Regions from separate parts of the Sinorhizobium sojae CCBAU 05684 genome, predicted to be linked through region 2. Evidence: predicted binding sites of a transcription regulator. Region 2 holds the regulator's gene; the other holds the start of a gene.
The links. The regulator PhoB, encoded in region 2, activates phosphate uptake and scavenging genes when phosphate is short. The targets are predictions, from matches to a motif close to TGTCATNNANCTGTCAT.
Positions count from the first base shown of each region.

Region 1 (6,057 bases), 780 kb from region 2:
GTTGCTCCAGGCTGCCGACTACAACGTCGAGCGCGCCCAGCGCGGCATCGTCTATATCGACGAGGTCGACAAGATCTCGCGCAAGTCCGACAACCCGTCGATTACCCGCGACGTCTCGGGCGAGGGCGTGCAGCAGGCGTTGCTCAAGATCATGGAAGGAACCGTTGCCTCGGTGCCGCCGCAAGGCGGCCGCAAGCACCCGCAGCAGGAATTCCTGCAGGTGGATACGACCAACATCCTATTCATCTGCGGCGGTGCCTTTGCCGGGCTCGACAAGATCATTTCCGCCCGCGGAGAAAAGACCTCGATCGGCTTCGGGGCCACCGTTCGCGCGCCGGAAGACCGCCGCGTGGGCGAAGTGCTGCGCGAACTTGAGCCGGAAGATCTGGTCAAGTTCGGCCTCATTCCCGAATTCATCGGCCGTCTGCCGGTTCTGGCGACGCTTGAGGATCTCGACGAGGACGCTCTGATCCAGATCCTGTCGGAGCCCAAGAACGCGCTGGTCAAGCAGTACCAGCGGCTGTTCGAGATGGAAGACGTCGAACTGACCTTCCACGAGGACGCGCTCAGGGAAATCGCCCGCCGGGCGATCGTACGCAAGACCGGGGCGCGCGGCCTGCGCTCGATCATGGAGAAGATCCTGCTCGACACCATGTTCGAGCTTCCGACGCTCGAGGGCGTTCGCGAGGTTGTCATTTCGGACGAGGTGGTCAAGGGGACGGCACGGCCGCTCTACATCTACTCGGACCGCTCCGAGGAAAAGACCAACGTCTCGGCTTGATGGCTCCGCTCTGGTCAGTTGAAAGGGCCCGCCATTCGCGGGCTTTTTTCACGGATTCTGCGGTCGAGCGCCCGGCTGGCCGAACCACAGGCAAGAGACCGCCCGGCCGCGAGACTCCATTCCCGATTTTCGGCGTGTTTTCTCCCCATTTTTGAACAATTTCGGGCGCAAAATCATTGCTATCAAGCAAATCGTTTATTGCTAAACCTCCGCAACGACGCGATGATGTGACGATTCAATGAAGCCGGTTGCAGTGCACTGGTCCCCGTGTCGTAAGGTCCGCAACAGCATTTCAGCATAGGGGGCGGAATTGTCATGGAAGCGGGATTGCACCTGGCCTTGAAAAGGTATCTTCCGCACTCCACTTTCAGATGGAAAAGTGATGGCCGGGAGTGCTGCTGAGGCTCCCGGGAACGGGCCCGAAAATCGGGACGGAAAGGAATTGACATGACCAACAAAACGTCTCCGGCGACTGAGAGCGCGACCTATCCGGTTTTGCCGCTGCGTGACATCGTTGTGTTCCCGCACATGATCGTGCCGCTCTTCGTCGGTCGCGAGAAATCGATCCGCGCGCTTGAAGAAGTCATGGGCACTGACAAGCAGATCATGCTGGCGACACAGATCAACGCGACGGACGACGATCCGGAGCCTTCTGCGATCTACCAGGTGGGAACGATCGCCAATGTCTTGCAGCTCTTGAAACTCCCCGACGGCACCGTCAAGGTCCTCGTCGAGGGGCGGGCGCGCGCTGAGATCGATCACTATACGCAACGGGACGATTTCTACGAAGCGGTGGCCCATGCGCTGCGCGAGCCGGAAGAAGATCCGGTGGAGATCGAGGCTCTGAGCCGCTCGGTCGTCTCGGAATTCGAGAGCTATGTGAAGCTGAACAAGAAGATTTCTCCCGAAGTCGTCGGTGTCGCAAGCCAGATCGACGACTACTCCAAGCTCGCCGACACTGTGGCCTCGCACCTTTCGATCAAGATCGTCGAGAAGCAGGAGATGCTGGAGACCACCAGCGTCAAGATGCGCCTCGAAAAGGCGCTCGGCTTCATGGAAGGCGAGATCTCGGTGCTGCAGGTCGAGAAGCGCATCCGCTCGCGCGTCAAGCGCCAGATGGAGAAGACGCAGCGCGAGTACTATCTCAACGAACAGATGAAGGCGATTCAGAAGGAGTTGGGCGACAGCGAGGACGGCCGCGACGAGATGGCCGAAATCGAAGAGCGCATCTCCAAGACGAAGCTTTCCAAGGAAGCGCGCGAGAAGGCTGACGCGGAACTGAAGAAGCTGCGCCAGATGAGCCCGATGTCGGCGGAAGCGACGGTCGTGCGCAACTATCTGGACTGGCTCCTGGGCCTGCCCTGGGGCAAGAAGTCCAAGATCAAGACCGACCTCAACCACGCCGAGAAGGTGCTCGACGCCGACCATTTCGGCCTCGATAAGGTCAAGGAGCGCATTGTCGAGTATTTGGCCGTGCAGGCCCGTTCCGCGAAGATCAAAGGCCCGATTCTGTGCCTTGTGGGCCCTCCCGGCGTCGGCAAGACCTCGCTCGCCAAGTCGATCGCCAAGGCGACCGGCCGCGAATATATCCGCATGGCGCTGGGCGGCGTGCGCGACGAAGCCGAGATCCGAGGTCACCGCAGGACCTATATCGGCTCCATGCCGGGCAAGGTCGTGCAGTCGATGAAGAAGGCGAAGAAATCCAATCCGCTCTTTCTGCTCGATGAGATCGACAAGATGGGCCAGGACTTCCGCGGCGATCCGTCTTCAGCGCTGCTCGAGGTGCTCGATCCGGAACAGAACTCGACCTTCATGGATCACTATCTCGAAGTCGAATACGACCTTTCCAACGTGATGTTCATCACTACGGCGAACACGCTGAACATTCCGCCGCCGCTGATGGACCGCATGGAAGTCATCCGCATCGCCGGCTACACCGAAGAGGAAAAGCGGGAGATCGCCAAGCGGCACCTGTTGCCGAAGGCGATCCGCGATCATGCGCTGCAGCCGAACGAGTTCTCTGTTACTGACGGCGCGCTGATGGCGGTCATCCAGACCTATACGCGGGAAGCGGGCGTCCGCAATTTCGAACGCGAGCTGATGAAGCTTGCGCGCAAGGCGGTGACCGAGATCCTCAAGGGCAGGACCAAGAAGGTCGAGGTGACGGCGGAAAACGTCCATGACTATCTCGGGGTGCCGCGCTATCGCCATGGCGAAGCCGAGCGCGACGATCAGGTCGGAGTGGTCACCGGTCTCGCCTGGACCGAGGTCGGCGGCGAGCTGTTGACGATCGAAGGCGTGATGATGCCGGGCAAGGGCCGCATGACGGTCACCGGCAACCTGCGCGACGTCATGAAGGAATCGATTTCGGCGGCGGCATCCTATGTCCGCTCGCGTGCGATCGATTTCGGCATCGAGCCGCCGCTCTTCGACAAGCGCGACATCCACGTGCACGTGCCCGAAGGCGCGACGCCGAAGGATGGCCCATCGGCGGGCGTCGCCATGGCGACGGCGATCGTCTCGGTCATGACCGGCATCCCGATTTCCAAGGATGTGGCGATGACCGGCGAGATCACGCTGCGCGGTCGCGTCCTGCCGATCGGTGGCCTGAAGGAGAAGCTGCTGGCGGCCCTGCGCGGCGGCATCAAGAAGGTGCTGATCCCGGAAGAGAACGCCAAGGACCTCGCCGAGATCCCGGACAACGTGAAGAACAGCCTCGAAATCATCCCCGTTTCGCGGATGGGCGAGGTACTGGAACACGCTCTGATCCGGCGCCCCGAGCCGATCGAATGGGATGCGTCGAACGAGGCCGCCTCCATTGCTTCGGTCGATTCGCAGGACGAGGCGGGGGCGTCGATCGCCCACTGACAGATGTCGAAAGCGGCACGGGACTGTGTCCCGCGTGGCGCAGTTTGACCAAAAAATCAAAAAAGACCGGCATTTCGCCGGTCTTTTTTGTTGTAAAGCAGCCCGCAAGCCTTGCATTCCAAGGGATTAGGCGCAATTGGGAATGGCAAGACGTGGGTGAAGCACATGCCGCCCCGGCTTAAGAAGCACAGTCGTTTCGAACCAGTATGAAAGGGGTGGAAACATGAACAAGAATGAGCTCGTGGCTGCCGTCGCCGAGAAGGCCGGTCTTTCCAAGGCCGATGCGTCTTCTGCAGTGGATGCAGTTTTTGAGACCATCCAGAGCGAACTGAAGAACGGCGGCGATATCCGCCTCGTCGGTTTCGGCAACTTCTCCGTGACCCGCCGCGAAGCCTCCAAGGGCCGCAACCCGTCGACGGGTGCGGAAGTTGACATCCCGGCACGCAACGTGCCGAAGTTCACGGCCGGCAAGGGCCTCAAGGACGCCGTCAACTAATCGAGCGCTTCCGGGTTCCGACGGAACCCGAGCGATCGCCGGTCGGCTTTTCCGCGTGGTGGCTGCGGATTGCAGGCCCAACAGGTTCATGTTCCTCTGCCTCTTGCGCTCTCTTTGGAAAGCGCGTGCAGGCAGGTTGATTGAGGCCCGGCCCAGCCGGGCCTCTTTTCAGTTTTCCTCCGCTGTCATCGGACTGTTACAGGGCGGCTGCAAAAACCTCCCATCCGGGGCGTGAGGCAACCGGCCGATTCCGGATGCCACAGCGGCGCAAATGCGAGCGCCGCGACAAGGAGGGAGATCAATGAAAGCACTTTCCATCACCGCAGCTTTGGCTGCTGCACTTGCCGCATCGACCGCAACCGCCGTTCGGGCCGAACAGGTCTTTAACCGCATCGCATCCTTTGCGGTCGCCGATAACCTACCCGAGGGCGAACGCGAGGCGCCGACCTCCGCCGAAATCATCACGGCGAGCGACGACGGCAACACGCTCGTCTACAGCGATAGCCCCGGCAAGCGCATCGGCTTTATCGACATTACCGATGCCAGGGCGCCAGCCGCTGCCGGCACCGTTTCCTTCGATGGCGAACCGACCTCCGTGGCGATCGCCGGTGGCAAGGTCCTGGTGGCCGTGAACACGAGCGAAAGCTTTACCAATCCCTCGGGCCTGCTTGCCGTGGTCGATCTCGCGACGAAAAAGCAGGATGCCACCTGCGATCTCGGCGGTCAGCCGGATTCCGTCGCCGTCAATAAGGACGGGACGCTCGCCGCCATTGCGATCGAGAACGAGCGCGACGAAGAAGTCAATGACGGCATGATCCCGCAGATGCCGGCGGGTGATCTTATGATTCTGTCGCTGAAGGACGGCATTGCGGACTGCGCATCGATCAAGCGCGTGGCCCTGACCGGCCTTGCCGAAGTCGCCGGCGACGATCCGGAACCGGAATTCGTCGCCTTCAACGGCCAGGACGAAATCGCCCTGACCCTGCAGGAAAACAATCACATCGTCATCATCGACGGGAAGTCCGCAGCGGTGAAGGCGCATTTCTCCGCCGGCAAGGTCGATCTCAAGAACATCGACGTCAAGCGTGACGGCGCCATCGGCTTTACCGGCGAACAGGCCGGCCGCAAGCGCGAGCCCGACGCGGTGAAGTGGCTCGGTGACCAGCGTCTGGTCGTCGCCAACGAGGGTGATTACGAGGGCGGCGCACGCGGCTTCACCGTCTTCGACAAGAGCGGCAAGGTCCTCTTCGAATCCGGCCCGAGCCTCGAGCATGCTATCGCGGCGATCGGCCATTATCCGGAGAAGAGGTCGTCGGCCAAGGGCGTCGAGCCGGAAGGCCTCGAAGCGGCACGCTTCGGCGACGACGATCTCTTCTTCGTCCTTTCGGAACGTTCATCGATCGTCGGCGTCTACAAGGACACCGGCGCCGAACCGGAACTGCTGCAGCTCCTGCCGTCCGGCATCTCGCCCGAGGGTGCCGTCGCCATTCCGCAGCGTAACCTGCTGGCGATCGCCAACGAGGTCGACCTCATCGAGGACGGCGGTGCGCGCGCACATGTCATGATCTACGAGCGAGGGGAGGGGGAGGCGGCCTATCCGCAGATACGTTCCGCAGAGAAGGATGGCGTGCCGATCGGTTTCGGGGCGCTTTCGGGCCTCGCCGCGGTTCCGGACAGGCCAGGTTTCCTGCGCGCGGTCAACGACTCCGTCTACACGTCACGGCCGACGATCTTCACGATCGACGCGACGCAGAAGCCGGCCTTGATCACCGAGGCGCTGGTGATTACCCGCGACGGCGCGCCTGCCCAGAAGCTGGATATCGAAGGTATCGCCAATGATGGTGAAGGCGGCTTCTGGCTGGCTTCAGAAGGCAATTCGGAAAAGCTCTACAGTCACGCGATCCTCCATGTG
Region 1 covers NZ_CP023067.1:896,663-902,719, forward strand. The annotation lists gene clpX (ATP-dependent Clp protease ATP-binding subunit ClpX) at 1-781, shown strand, start outside; gene lon (endopeptidase La) at 1,229-3,649, shown strand; gene hbs (non-specific DNA-binding protein Hbs) at 3,873-4,145, shown strand; gene SJ05684_RS04355 (esterase-like activity of phytase family protein) at 4,447-6,057, shown strand, end outside.
Region 1: SJ05684_RS04355 (esterase-like activity of phytase family protein) is a predicted target of PhoB. The motif match lies at 4,329-4,345, and genes of this name have one in related genera.

Region 2 (6,057 bases):
ATCGCCGCGGTCTCGTCGTTGATCGCGCTCTTGACGGCGGCGATGTCCCCGAACGGCACCTGATAGAAGCCGGGCGCCTTCGGTCCGAAGCCTTCGATGTATTTCTGCTGACCGCCGGCGGCGATCGTAGCGATGGTGCGGCCGTGGAAGGCCCCCTCGAACGTGATGATATGGAACCGCTCCGGATGACCCTTGGCGAAATGGTAGCGGCGCGCCGTCTTGATCGCACACTCTAGCGCCTCGGCGCCCGAATTGGTGAAGAACACCCGGTCGGCGAAGGTGACCGCCGTCAGCCGCCGCGCAAGGCTTTCCTGCCCCGGAACGTCATAGAGATTGGAAACGTGCCAGAGTTTCTCCGCCTGGGCCTTCAGCGCCTCGACGAGATGCGGATGGGCATGGCCGAGCGAGTTGACGGCGACTCCGGCGGCGAAATCGAGATAGCGCGTCCCGTCTTCGGCGACCAGCCAGACGCCCTCACCTCGCTCGAAACGCAACGGCGCGCGCAAATAGGTGTCGTAGAGCGGCGTTGTTGCGGCCATTTGGGCTTCTCCTTCCTCGGCATCACTATCGGACTGTTCGATTGTCTGCCTGAAAAAAATCAAAATGCCGCCTTTCGGCGGCGCTGGCACTATTCCTATTTCGCAGCGCAATGTCAACAAAACCAAGGCCTGCGGCCGCTCGGGGAGAGCAGATTCCGTAGTGCGAAAAATTCGCGTCACGGGGCTTGCAAAAATGCAACTATGAGACAGCAAGTTGGGGAAAACTGCGAAATCGATTCGGCGCGATTCCAGCGACTCTTGCCACGGAGTCACCCTGCCGGTAGGTTAAGATTTAATTACTAGACGCATGCGGCGGACCTAGTCACCAAAATGGTTATCGCGTTGTAACTCCAGGTTTTTTCTGGGGGGACGGTGATGGATTCTGCCATCCCAACGCCGAGAACGGGGAGTGCAGATATGAACTGGACGGACGAGCGGGTCGAGAAACTGAAGAAGCTGTGGTCCGAGGGCCTGAGCGCCAGCCAGATTGCGGCGCAATTGGGCGGCGTCAGCCGCAATGCCGTCATCGGCAAGGTACACCGGTTGAGCCTGCCGGGCCGCGCAAAGGCGGGAGGGACCACCACGCCCGCGCGTCCCAAGCGGACGACCTCGGCGCCGCGTGCACCGAACTACGCCGCTCGCGCCGTCACCCGCACTGTCGCCCGCCCTTCCGGTGCGACGGTCCTCAAAGAAGAGGTCGCCGTCGACCTGGTGGCCGAACAGGAATTCGAACTCGCAGCGAATATCGTCGTGCCGATGTCGCGCCGCTTGGAGCTGACGCAGCTCACCGAGCGGACGTGCAAGTGGCCGATCGGTGATCCGCTGAAGGAGGAGTTTCACTTCTGCGGCAACGACTCGCCGGAATCCTCGCCCTATTGCAGCTATCATGCGCGGCTTGCCTACCAGCCTTCGGCGGAACGCCGGCGCATCCGCTGACGTTCGATCTCGAAAAATCTCGATCACGAAGCAACGCTGAAAGGGCCCCACGGGCCCTTTTTTCTTGGCAACTCGCATTGAATTGGAGCCTACCCTTCGAGCGAATAACCGGCGCCGCGCACCGTCCTGATCACGTCGGGCATGTTTGAAAAGTTCAGCGCCTTGCGCAGGCGGCCGACATGGACGTCGACCGTGCGCTCGTCGACGTAGATGTCATGGCCCCAGACGCCGTCTAGCAGTTGTGAGCGGGAGAACACCCGTCCCGGCGAAGACATGAGGAACTCAAGCAGCCGGAACTCCGTCGGTCCGAGCCGGACCTCGCGGCTGCGGCGATGGACGCGATGCGTCTCGCGATCGAGTTCGATGTCGCCGCAGCGAAGCACCGTCGACAGGACCTCCGGTTTGGCGCGCCTGAGCATCGCCTTGACCCGCGCCATCAGTTCCGGCGTCGAAAATGGTTTGACGACATAGTCGTCGGCGCCGGTTGCGAGCCCCCGCACGCGCTCGCTCTCCTCGCCGCGCGCCGTCAGCATGATGATCGGCAAACGCTCCGTTTCCGGCCTTTGTCGGAGCCTGCGGCAAAGCTCGATGCCGGAGACGCCTGGCAACATCCAATCGAGGATCAAGAGGTCGGGCAGCCGTTCCTGCAGGCGGATTTCAGCCTCGTCGCCGCGAAGGATCGTATCGACCTCGAAGCCTTCGGCTTCGAGGTTGTAGCGCAGCAATACGCTCAATGCTTCCTCGTCTTCAACAACAGCTATCTTCGGCAACATCTAAGCTACAACTCCTTGCCTCAATCCATCAGTTGAAAGGCGCCCCCCTCTCCTTCTCCGCTTCAGTCTGTCACCGACCCCATTGTCGCTGTCGTATCGTCCTTCGGCCGCTCGCCCTGCGGCTGGGCACCAGTCGCCATATAGTAGATCGTCTCGGCAATATTGGTCGCATGGTCGCCGATCCGCTCGATGTTCTTGGCGCAGAAAAGAAGATGCGTGCAAGGTGTGATGTTGCGCGGGTCCTCCATCATATAGGTGAGCAATTCCCGGAAAAGCGACGTGTAGATCGCATCGATCTCTTCGTCCCGCTGGCGGATGCTGTTTGCCTTCTCCGGCGAGCGGGAAGCAAAGACGTCAAGTACTTCCTTGAGCTGGACCAGAGCGAGTTCGGCCAGATGCTCAAGGCCCCGCGCGAGCTTGCGCGGAATTCCAGAGCCGGCTACCGCGATCACGCGCTTCGCCGTGTTCTTGCCAAGATCGCCGACGCGCTCCAGGTCGGCCGCAATGCGGATGGAGCCCATGATTTCGCGCAGGTCCGCGGCCATGGGCTGGCGCTTGGCTATGGTGACGATCGCCTTCTCGCCGATCTGGCGTTCGGCCTCGTCGAGCATGGCATCGTCCGAAATGACCTTCTGGGCGAGCGCCAAGTCGGAATTGACCAGTGCCCGCACGGAGTCGGCCACCATTTGCTCGGCCAGCCCACCCATCTCGGAGATACGGCGCGTGAGATACTTCAACTCTTCGTCGAAGGCGGACATGATGTGTGGATGAGTCATCTTCTATTCCTCGGGAACGCGCTCGATCGGTTCCAACAGGTTAGCGGGCGTATGCGAGCGGTTCCGCTTAGCCGAACCGGCCCATGATGTAGTCCTGCGTGCGTTGGTCGTCCGGATTGGTGAAGATCTTATCGGTGTCGTCCACTTCAACCAGATTGCCAAGGTGGAACATCGCCGTACGCTGCGACACGCGTGCCGCCTGCTGCATCGAGTGGGTTACAATAACGATGGTGAAGTTCTCGCGAAGCTCGTGGATCAGTTCCTCGACCTTGGCGGTGGCGATCGGATCAAGTGCCGAGCAGGGTTCATCCATGAGGATGACTTCCGGGCTGACGGCGACGGCGCGAGCAATGCAAAGGCGCTGCTGCTGGCCGCCGGAGAGGCCGGTACCCGGAGCGTCCAGGCGATCCTTCACTTCGTTCCAAAGGCCGGCTTTCTGAAGGGCGGAGGCGACAATGTCATCGAGGTCCGACTTCCTGGAGGCCAGGCCGTGTATGCGTGGACCGTAGGCGACGTTTTCGTAGATCGACTTCGGGAAGGGGTTCGGCTTCTGGAAGACCATGCCGACCTTGGCGCGCAACTGCACCGGATCCACCTTCGGATCGTAGATATCTTCGCCGTCAATTGCGATATGGCCCTCGACCCGGCAACTGCTGATCGTGTCGTTCATCCGATTGATGCACCGCAGGAAGGTCGACTTGCCGCAACCGGACGGGCCGATGAAGGCGGTTACGGAGCGGGGATGTATCTCGATGTCGACGTCCTTAATGGCGTGTTTGTCGCCATAATAGACCTGCACACCGCGGGCGGAAATCTTCGATGGGTTCATGGTGGCAGCCTTCGTCTTCATCGTCGTAGTCATAGCGGACATATTGTTCATCATAGCGCTCCTTTCTACCAGCGACGCTCGAAGCGGCGGCGAAGTATGATTGCAATCAAGTTCATTGCGACCAGGAACACCAGCAGCACGATGATTGCACCCGAAGCACGCTCCACGAAGGCAGGGTCGCCGCGCTGCGTCCAGTTATAGACCTGAACCGGCAAGGCGGAAGCCGGGTCGAAAAAGCCTTCCGGCGGCGCTGCGGGATATTCGCGAACGAAGGCGACCATGCCGATCAGCAGCAGCGGTGCCGTTTCGCCGAGGGCCTGGGCAAGACCGATGATCGTACCGGTCAGGATTCCCGGCATGGCGAGCGGCAGAACGTGGTGAAACACGGACTGCATCTTCGATGCACCGACGCCGAGTGCGGCGTCACGGATCGAGGGCGGCACTGCCTTCAGCGCAGCGCGCGTGGCAATGATGATCGTCGGAAGAGTCATCAGAGTGAGCACGAGACCGCCGACGATCGGAGCCGATTGAGGCAGCCCGACGAAGTTGATGAACACCGCCAGACCGAGGATACCGAAGACGATCGAGGGGACGGCGGCAAGGTTCGCAATATTGACCTCGATGAGATCGGTAAAGCGATTCTGCGGTGCGAACTCTTCGAGATATATCGAGGCAGCCACGCCGAGCGGCAGCGACAGGACCAGCACGATCAGCATCATGTAAGCCGAGCCGAGAATGGCTACGCCCAGACCGGACGCTTCGGGACGGGTGTCGGACGCGTCAGGCGCTGTGAAGAAATCCCAGTTGAATTTTGTAGTGAGAATCCCGGCCTGCCTCAGCTCGTCGGCGAGCATCAGCTGCTCCGGGGAGACGTTCCGGTCGAGCTGCGCGCTTTCCATCGTCACGCGGTCCTTGTAGTACCCGTCGATACGGCCCGAGGCGAGGAGATCGAAAGACACTGTGTCGCCGATGACCGACGGATCCGCGATCACATAGCGGCGCAGGTTGGCCGGGGCTTCCTTGGAAATTAGTTCGGACGCGCCCTTGGCGTTCAAGCCCTCGATGGAAATGCCCTTTGCAGCCATGGCGTCGGTCAGCGCTTTCTGGATCAGGGGCGCGTAAGAAAAGGTGGTGACCTTGGCGATAGCCTCAGGATCGCGATTGCCCTGCTTGTCCAGCTTGGCCGGATCGAGGTAGACGTCCAGAGTGACGTAGGTCTGCCGGAAGGCAGACAGTCCGTTCGAGAGAATGGATGCCAGCAGCCCGACGAGCGCGAGAATGCTGATCGCAACCGCGATCTTGCCCATCAGCCGAAACCGGGCTTCCGCCGCATGGCGCCGGCGGGTCCGCGCGTCTACAGTCAGGATAGACTTTGACCGCGATACTGTCTCGCGATTGGCTGAAACGGAGACGTCGGTCATTCGTACTGCTCCCGGTATTTGCGAACGATGTAGAGGGCGAGCACGTTAAGCCCGAGCGTGAAAACGAAGAGGGTGAGGCCGAGGGCGAAGGCGACCAGCGTCTCGGGACTGGCGAATTCGGTGTCGCCGGTAAGCTGGCTGACGATCTTCACCGTCACCGTCGTCATCGCTTCGAAGGGATTGAGGTCGAGTTTCGCGGCCGCGCCTGCACCAAGGACGACAATCATCGTTTCGCCGATCGCGCGGCTGGCCGCCAGCAGGATGGCGCCGACGATTCCCGGCAAGGCTGCCGGCAGAATGACCTTCTTGATCGTCTCGGATTGCGTCGCGCCAAGGCCGTAGGAACCGTCGCGCAACGCCTGCGGCACCGCGTTCATAATGTCATCGGAGAGCGAGCTGACGAACGGGATGATCATAATGCCCATCACGATACCTGCAGTCAGCACCGAGGAGGACGAGCTGCCGAGGCCAAGCGGCTGGGCAAACCAGTCGCGAAGGAAAGGACCGACGGTGATCAGCGCGAAAAGACCGTAGACAATCGTCGGAATGCCGGCGAGGACCTCGATCGCCGGCTTGGCGACACTCCGCAGCGACTTGCTCGCATATTCGGAAAGGTAGATCGCGATCAAAAGACCGATCGGGACAGCCACCAGGAGGGCAATCAGCGAAATGTAGAACGTGCCCCATAGCAGCGGCAGGATGCCAAGTTCCGAACCGCCGCGGAACTGCGGGTTCCAAACGGTCGAGAAGAAGAACTCGGACGCCGGATACATCCTGAAGAAG
Region 2 covers NZ_CP023067.1:121,491-127,547, reverse strand. The annotation lists gene SJ05684_RS00615 (aspartate aminotransferase family protein) at 1-539, opposite strand, end outside; gene SJ05684_RS00610 (GcrA family cell cycle regulator) at 957-1,475, shown strand; gene phoB (phosphate regulon transcriptional regulator PhoB) at 1,565-2,248, opposite strand; gene phoU (phosphate signaling complex protein PhoU) at 2,311-3,024, opposite strand; gene pstB (phosphate ABC transporter ATP-binding protein PstB) at 3,092-3,874, opposite strand; gene pstA (phosphate ABC transporter permease PstA) at 3,919-5,274, opposite strand; gene pstC (phosphate ABC transporter permease subunit PstC) at 5,271-6,057, opposite strand, start outside.